2 regions of the Pararhizobium sp. DWP3-4 genome follow, and region 1 is predicted to be linked to the other one. Evidence: predicted binding sites of a transcription regulator. Region 1 holds the regulator's gene; the other holds the start of a gene.
The links. Region 1 encodes PhoB, which activates phosphate uptake and scavenging genes when phosphate is short. Its sites were predicted from a motif close to TGTCATNNANCTGTCAT; they were not measured.
Positions count from the first base shown of each region.

Region 2: the regulator PhoB is predicted to act here: its motif matches at 2,645-2,661, upstream of ACP7E6_RS04130 (LTA synthase family protein).

Region 1 covers NZ_JAFCXF010000002.1:745,608-749,802, forward strand. The annotation lists gene ACP7E6_RS08880 (GcrA family cell cycle regulator) at 372-905, shown strand; gene ACP7E6_RS08885 (VOC family protein) at 919-1,296, shown strand; gene phoB (phosphate regulon transcriptional regulator PhoB) at 1,318-2,001, opposite strand; gene phoU (phosphate signaling complex protein PhoU) at 2,109-2,819, opposite strand; gene pstB (phosphate ABC transporter ATP-binding protein PstB) at 2,898-3,713, opposite strand; gene pstA (phosphate ABC transporter permease PstA) at 3,726-4,195, opposite strand, start outside.
Region 2 covers NZ_JAFCXF010000001.1:871,775-875,969, forward strand. The annotation lists gene ACP7E6_RS04125 (DUF1003 domain-containing protein) at 41-592, opposite strand; gene ACP7E6_RS04130 (LTA synthase family protein) at 681-2,609, opposite strand; gene ACP7E6_RS04135 (NAD+ synthase) at 2,901-4,195, shown strand, end outside.

The DNA.
Region 1 (4,195 bases):
CCAACCCGCAAAAAATCAAAATGCCGCCTTTCGGCGGCAGGGGCACTATCTTCACTTCGCACTGCGATGTCAACAAAAGCCCATGATTTCCGGCAATTCACGGCTATACAACGGACGCAATTTTTTTAGCCGGATACCCTTGCAAAAATGCCACGCATCGCAAGCAAGTTGGGGAAAACTCAGAAATCGATTCGGTGAGATTCCCCGGACTCTTGTCAGAGAGTCCCCCGGGCTCTACGTTAAGAAACAATTACTAGAACGCATGCGGCGGACCTAGTCACCAAAAGTGTTATCGCGTTTCAGCCTCGGATCACATCCAGGGCTCGGTGGAGGATTCGACCATCACCAACGCTGGGAATGGAGACAAGACCATGAATTGGACTGACGAGCGGGTCGAAAAACTCAAGAAATTGTGGGCCGAAGGCTTGAGCGCGAGCCAGATCGCTGCACAGCTCGGCGGCGTCAGCCGTAACGCCGTCATCGGCAAGGTCCACCGTCTCTGCCTGCCGGGCCGCGCCAAGGCCGGCGGCAGCACTGCAACGGCACGTGCAAAACGTCCAGCACCGTCCGCTGCGCCGCGTGCACCGACTTACACAGCGTCGCGCATGACCGCCACCCGCACAGTGACCCGCACCGCCGGTGCAACCGTCATGAAGGAAGAAGTGGAAATCGGCGCGAGCGAGGATCAGGAAGCAGCACCGGCCGGCAATAACGTTGTCGTTCCAATGTCGCGCCGCCTGGTCCTGACCGAGCTTACCGACCGCACCTGCAAGTGGCCGATCGGCGATCCGATGAAGGACGAGTTCCACTTCTGCGGCAACGATTCCCCGGACACATCGCCCTACTGCACATTCCACGCCAAGCTTGCCTACCAGCCGTCCGGCGAGCGTCGCCGGGCCCGCTGAGGCCGGATCGGCCGTGCGTTTCGTCAATCCCATCCCGTTCGTGCGGGATATTGGCATCTCGAAGACTTTCTATTGCGAGATACTGGGATTGGTGATCAGCCGAGACTTCGGCAATTTCATCATGTTTGAAACGGGATTTGCCATCCATGACGGCAAATCCCTGGAAACGACGATCTGGGGACATTCGTCAGTCATTCCCGAGCCCTATGGCCGCCAAAATATCCTGCTCTATTTCGAACACGATAAATTGGATGCGCTTTTCGAGCGCATTGCCGGCGATGTAAACCTCATCCACCCCATCGAGACGCAAGCCTGGGGGCAGAGGGTCTTCCGCCTTTATGATCCGGATGGTCACGCCATAGAGATTGGCGAACCGCTCGGCAGTGTCTGACGGTTCTTCCCTGTACGGCGCTCAGCTTTCGAGCGAATAGCCGGCGCCGCGCACGGTGCGGATCACGTCCTGCATGTTGGAAAAGTTCAGCGCCTTGCGCAGGCGTCCGACATGGACGTCCACGGTGCGCTCATCGACATAGATGTCGTGGCCCCAGACGCCGTCCAGAAGCTGCGAGCGCGAAAAGACACGGCCGGGCGAGGCCATGAAGAATTCCAGCAGGCGGAACTCGGTCGGTCCGAGACGAACTTCGCGGGTCTTGCGATGGACGCGATGGGTTTCGCGGTCGAGTTCGATATCGCCGCATTTCAGCAGCGTTGACAGCACTTCGGGCTTGGCCCGGCGCAGCATCGCTTTGACCCGCGCCATCAGTTCGGGCGTCGAGAACGGCTTGACCACATAGTCGTCGGCGCCGGTGGCGAGCCCGCGAACACGTTCGCTTTCCTCGCCGCGTGCCGTCAGCATAATGATCGGCAGGCGCTCTGTCTCGGAGCGCTGGCGCAGCCGGCGGCACAGTTCGATGCCGGAAACCCCCGGCAGCATCCAATCGAGGATCAGGAGATCGGGAAGGCGTTCCTGCAGGCGCATTTCCGCCTCGTCGCCACGATTGATCGTATCGACTTCAAACCCTTCGGCCTCAAGATTGTATCGGAGGAGGACGCTGAGCGCCTCTTCATCTTCAACGACGGCAATTCTTGGCAACATTCAGTTCAGCTCCTTGGCGCCCGGCCGGATGGCCGAAGGCTTGCCGAGCGGCTCCAGCGGTCGCTCGCGCAATCAGTGCGTAAGAATTTACTTACTTTATCGCGTGATCAGTTACCGATCGCGCCGACCGTGTTGGCCGTATCGTCCTTCGGTCGCTCGCCGACAGGCTGCGCGCCGGTCGCCATATAATAGATGGTTTCGGCGATGTTGGTGGCGTGGTCGCCGATGCGCTCGATGTTCTTGGCGCAGAACAAGAGATGCGTGCAAGGCGTGATGTTGCGCGGATCTTCCATCATGTAGGTCAACAGTTCACGGAAAAGCGACGTGTAGATCGCATCGATCTCGTTGTCGCGTTCGCGGATGCTGTTGGCCTTTTCCGGCGAACGCGACGCATAGACGTCGAGCACTTCCTTGAGCTGAACGAGCGCAAGCTCGGCCAGATGCTCGAGGCCGCGGGCCAGCTGACGCGGCAGGCTGGCGGTCGATACGGCGATGACCCGCTTGGCGTTGTTCTTGCCGAGATCGCCGACCCGCTCGAGATCGGCGGCAATGCGGATCGATCCCATGATTTCGCGCAGGTCGGCAGCCATCGGCTGGCGCTTGGCGATGGTGACGATTGCTTTTTCGCCGATCTGGCGCTCGGCCTCATCGAGAATGGCGTCGTCGGAAATGACCTTCTGGGCAAGCGCCAAGTCGGAATTGACCAGCGCGCGCACGGATTCGGCCACCATCTGTTCGGCCAGGCCGCCCATCTCGGAGATACGCCGGGTCAGGTACTTCAGATCTTCGTCGTAGACGGAAGCAATGTGCGTAGACATGATTGTTTTTCCTTGCGATCACAATCCGGGTTGGAAGGCCACCACCCTGCCCTCATGACAGGGTGGCAAGCTAAGTCCTCAGCCGAAGCGGCCCATGATGTAGTCCTGGGTCCGCTGGTCGTCCGGATTGGTGAACATCTTGTCGGTGTCGTTTTCCTCGACGAGATTGCCGAGGTGGAACATGGCGGTGCGCTGCGAAACGCGGGCGGCCTGCTGCATCGAGTGCGTGACGATGACAATCGTGTAGTTCGTGCGCAGTTCATGGATCAGTTCCTCGACCTTGGCGGTCGCGATCGGATCCAGCGCCGAGCACGGCTCGTCCATCAGGATGACTTCCGGGCTGACGGCAACGGCGCGGGCAATGCACAGACGCTGCTGCTGACCACCGGAAAGGCCGGTGCCGGATTCATGCAGGCGATCCTTCACCTCGTTCCAGAGGCCGGCCTTCTGCAGGCTTGACTCGACGATCTGATCGAGTTCGGCCTTGGTGCGGGCGAGACCGTGGATCTTCGGACCGTAGGTGACGTTTTCATAGATCGACTTCGGGAACGGGTTGGGCTTCTGGAAGACCATGCCGACGCGGGCACGAAGTTCCACCACGTCGATGCTCGGGTCGTAGATGTCGCCGTCATCGAGGGTGATCTTGCCGGTAACGCGGCAGCTGTCGATGGTGTCGTTCATGCGGTTGAGCGTCCGCAGGAATGTCGACTTGCCGCAGCCCGACGGGCCGATCAGCGCGGTGACGGTGTTTTCGCGAACATTGAGGTTCACATCGAAAAGCGCACGCTTCTCGCCGTAATAAACCGAAACGTCCTTTCCGATCATCTTGAAGGGAACAGTGTTCATTTTCTGGTCCAGCGCCTTTTCAACTGCTGCTTCTGACATCATGTTCATGTTTCTACCTCACTACCAGCGCCGCTCAAAGCGACGCCGCAACAGGATTGCGCCAAGGTTCATGACGACGAGGAAGATCAAGAGGATCATGATCGCACCCGAAGTCCGTTCGACAAATGCACGTTCGGCTTCGTTGGCCCACATGTAGATCTGGACCGGCAGAGCAGTGGACGGGTCCATCGGCGAGCCCGGATAATCGACGACGAAGGCCACCATGCCGATCAGGAGCAGCGGCGCGGTTTCGCCGAGCGCATGCGCCAGACCGATGATGGTGCCTGTCAGGACGCCCGGCATGGCGAGCGGCAGGACGTGGTGGAAGATCGTCTGCATCTTGGAAGCGCCAAGACCCAAAGCTGCCGAGCGGATCGATGGCGGAACCGCCTTCAGGGCTGCACGGGTGGCGATAATGATCGTTGGAAGCGTCATCAATGTCAGCACCAGACCACCGACGACGGCAGCCGAACGGGGCATGCCGGCGAAGT
Region 2 (4,195 bases), on a different contig from region 1:
TTTTATCGGCATGCGTCGAACCGGAATGATACAGGCAAATTCAAGTTGGCGAATTCCCTCCATCCTTGTAGAGCGCGAGTTGTGCGTGCAAACGGCCGACATCGGCGCGAAGTTCGGCGATCTCGCGCAGCAGCACCGTGTCGATCTTGTTGTGCAGCGAGATCAGTTCCACTTCAGACTTCAGGTTGACCTCGTAGTCTTTCGAGGCGTCGAAGCGGTCCTTCGTCGCCTGCCGGTTCTGCGACATCATGATGATCGGCGCCTGGATCGCGGCGATCATCGACAGAAGAAGATTGAGGAAGATGAAGGGGTAGGGATCGAAGGCGTCGCGCGTCAACAGCACGGTGTTGGCAATTGCCCAGACGACAAGGAAGATCAGGAAAGCGATGATGAAACCCCAGGAGCCGCCGATACGGGCAATGCTGTCGGCCATCCTGTCGCCGAATCCCTGTCCGGCTACAAAGGCGGCGTTGGTATCCTGAGAAACAATCTTGCGCTCTTTGGCGCGATGAAGAACATGGCGCTCGACGGCGCCAAGTTCGCTGCTCGGTTTGCCGAAAAGGATGTGGGAGATTTCGTCCAGGTGCGACATGGGTTGGCTCCGTCAGAAAACGTTGCCCTGTTCTAGCCCATGCTGGTGATTTGCGGAAACGCCGAAGCTTCGGCATCCCCGCTTCTTTTCACATTGCGTTCGCAAACAGATCGGCATGCGACTGGAAGAACCGGTCGGTGCCGTAGCGCTGGCCGAACATCATGTCGTGCTGCAGGAAACGGTAGTCGCGGATGAGGGGCGGGATGGTCTTCTGGCGTGCCCAGGAAGCTGTTTCCTTGCCCGCCTTATCGACGAGCATGTAACGGTCGATGATGCGGTACTTGTCGAAGATATTGCCTAGAAACTCGGTGTAATAGGGATGCTCGAAACCACCCTGCTTGAGGATCTGGTAGGACAGGAAAGCCGGGCTGATCGTGCCGATATCCTTGACCGGACCGGTCTTGTTCGACCAGACCACCAGTGGGGTTTCGTGTTGTGCCTTCATCTGCTCGAGCGAGCCTTTGCGCGAGGCGGTGACGTCGTTCATGAAACCGGTGTTTGGATAGACCGTGTTGAGCGGCGGCAAGTGATCGCCGAACAGCACGATGATGGTTTCGCGATCGCGCTCCTTGGCCCAGTCCATAAGCATTTTCAGGCTGTCGTCGGCTTCCTTGATACCCTGAGCATAGGTTTCAAGCACCTGCTTGTCGGCGGCAGGAAGATTGCCTTCGACCTTGATGGTGTTCTTGGCATAGCGATTGGCCTCATAGGGGCCATGCCCTTGCAAGGTGACCGTGAAGAAGAAGAACGGGTCGCGCAGCTGGTCGGCCTGGCGGATGATTTCCTTGGTCAGCGATTCGTCCGAGGCGAAGATGCCGCGCTTCTCCATCACCGGCAGGTTCTCCTCCGACCTGAACTGCTCGAAGCCGAAGGCCTTGTAGACCGCGCTGCGGTTCCAGAACCATTTCTGGAACGGGTGCACGGCGCGCGACACATAGCCCTCGCCACGGAAAAAGGTGGCGAGCGACGGGATCGGGTTGCGGATATACTGCTGATACGGAATGCTGCCATAGGGCAGGAAGGCATTCGAGAAACCGGTGAGCGCCTCGAATTCGACATTGGCGGTCATGCCGCCGAATTCCGGCGAGAAGACGTTGCCGGACTGCATCGCGCGGATCGTCGGCATCGGATCAGGCGACAGCTTGACGTTGGGCAGACGGGTCGGATCCCAGAAGGATTCGCTCATCAGCACGATAACGTCCGGCTTGCCGCGATGGGACGTGCCGGCCGGCACCGGCTGGGTCGCAATCTTATCGATCGCATCGGACATGTAGCCCGCCGGCGCCGTGACGTTGGCCATCGGCAGATTGAGCGCAAACGCCATGGTGAAGCCGTTGTGACGGTAGTTCTCGGTCTGGTCCCACATGATCGGGATGACCTGCAGGCGGTCGCGCACCCAGGAGAAATTGTTGTAGTCCATCATGTGGTAGAAAGCGCCGAGCAAGGGCAGGGCGACAGCAAACCGTGCAAGACGCTGGCGGCGGGTAAGCGCGCGAAACCGGCGCCAGGCGACACGGACCAGCCAGATCAGCGCGGCCACGGCCAGGACGATGCCGATGACGATGCCGACGGCCGTCCATGGGCGGTCGCGGACCAGTACCGGCATCAGCTCCATGATCTGGCGGCCGAACAGGAAATCAGTCGGGTAGAGCGGGTCGGACAGGAAAATCTGCTTCTGCCGGCTGACGAGTGCCGGGATGAGCGCCAGCGGCGCGAGCAGGATGACGCCGAAATTTTCGCGCGCCAAGGCGGCATCAAGCGCCAGAAACATCAGGAAGAATACGCCGGTCGTGGTCCAGGCGGGCCGGGCCGGGTCGAGGAAGAACAACGCCGCCTCCGTTGCGGAGTTGCGGGCAATCCATTCGACGCAAAAAATCAGGACGATCGACAGAAGCAGCGAGAGAGAAAGCCGTCCTGCAAGCGAAAGTGCCTTGGCATGGCGAGCGCCGAAACCGATTTGCGGGCCATAGGCCCTAGAAGCGGTGGCAGCGATTGCTGCCGATTCAAAAATGGCCAAGGCCGTCTCCGATTTTCATAGAACTGTCGTGTAAATGTCATACAGACGTCATCTTGAACGGAGGATGAATAATTCAAGGGGAGTTCTCCACTGACTTTTTCGGCAGCTGTTGCCGATCCGACATGGCTTGAACGGCGGGGTTGCGAGCCGTAGGAAAAACGCCATCTCTCGGGTGAAACGGATTTTTTTCTGACTTGGTCGCAAGCACGGGGTATTTTGGTGCGGAATGCGATAAACAGCTCCTCGGATGTCCCGGCATCCGCGATAGCAAGATCAAGCACAGGCCTGTTCATGACCGCGCAAAAGACCATTTCCACGACGTTTCGCATCGCTGTTGCCCAGCTCAATCCGACGGTCGGCGATATCGCCGGCAATCTCGCCAAAGCGCGCGAAGCCCGCGCCGATGCCGCACGCAGTGGCGCCGATCTGCTTCTGCTGACTGAATTGTTCATTTCCGGCTATCCGCCGGAGGACCTGGTCCTGAAGCCGGCATTTCTCAAAGCCTGCCAGAAGGCTGTCGATGCGCTTGCCGCCGATACCGCCGATGGCGGTCCGGGTGTCGTGGTCGGCTATCCGCGGCAGGGCGAAGCAGGACGCCATAATTCCGTTGCCGTTCTGGATGGTGGCCAGATTCTGGTCGTTCGCGACAAGGTCGATCTGCCGAATTACGGTGAGTTCGACGAGAAACGTGTGTTTACCGAAGGCGCGATGCCGGGTCCGGTCAATTTCCGCGGGGTTCGGCTCGGCATCCCGATCTGCGAGGAAATCTGGAACGACCTTGGCGTTTGCGAGACGCTGGCCGAAAGCGGCGCCGAGATCCTGCTCGTGCCCAACGGTTCGCCCTATTATCGCGGCAAGATCGATGTGCGCCACCAGGTGGTGCTTCGCCAGGTGATCGAGACCGGCCTGCCGATGGTCTTTGCCAATCAGCTCGGCGGCCAGGACGAACTGGTTTTCGACGGCGCAAGCTTTGCCTTCAATGCCGACAAACAGCTTGCCTTCCAGATGAGCCAGTTCGAAGAGAGCATTTCCGTCTCCGAATGGCGCAAGAATGGCGAAGGCTGGGTTTGTCAGCCGGGGATGATGTCGCGCCTGCCACAGCAGGAGGAGGCCGACTACCGGGCCTGCATGCTGGGCTTCCGCGACTACGTCAACAAGAACGGCTTCAAGAATGTCGTGCTTGGCCTGTCCGGCGGTATCGATTCGGCGATCTGTGCGGCGCTTGCCGTCGATGCGCTGGGCGAAGAACGCGTCCGCACGGTGATGCTGCCCTATCGCTACACGTCGTCGGACTCGTTGAAGGATGCCGAGGATTGCGCCAAGGCGCTCGGCTGCCGCTACGATATCGTGCCGATCGAGGAGCCGGTACAAGGCTTTTTGGGCGCGCTGTCCGAGATGTTCGAGGGAACCGAATCGGGCATCACCGAGGAAAATCTGCAGAGCCGCACGCGCGGCACGATCCTGATGGCGCTGTCCAACAAGTTCGGCTCGATGGTGGTGACCACCGGCAACAAGTCGGAAATGTCGGTCGGCTATGCGACGCTCTACGGCGACATGAACGGTGGCTTCAACCCGATCAAGGACCT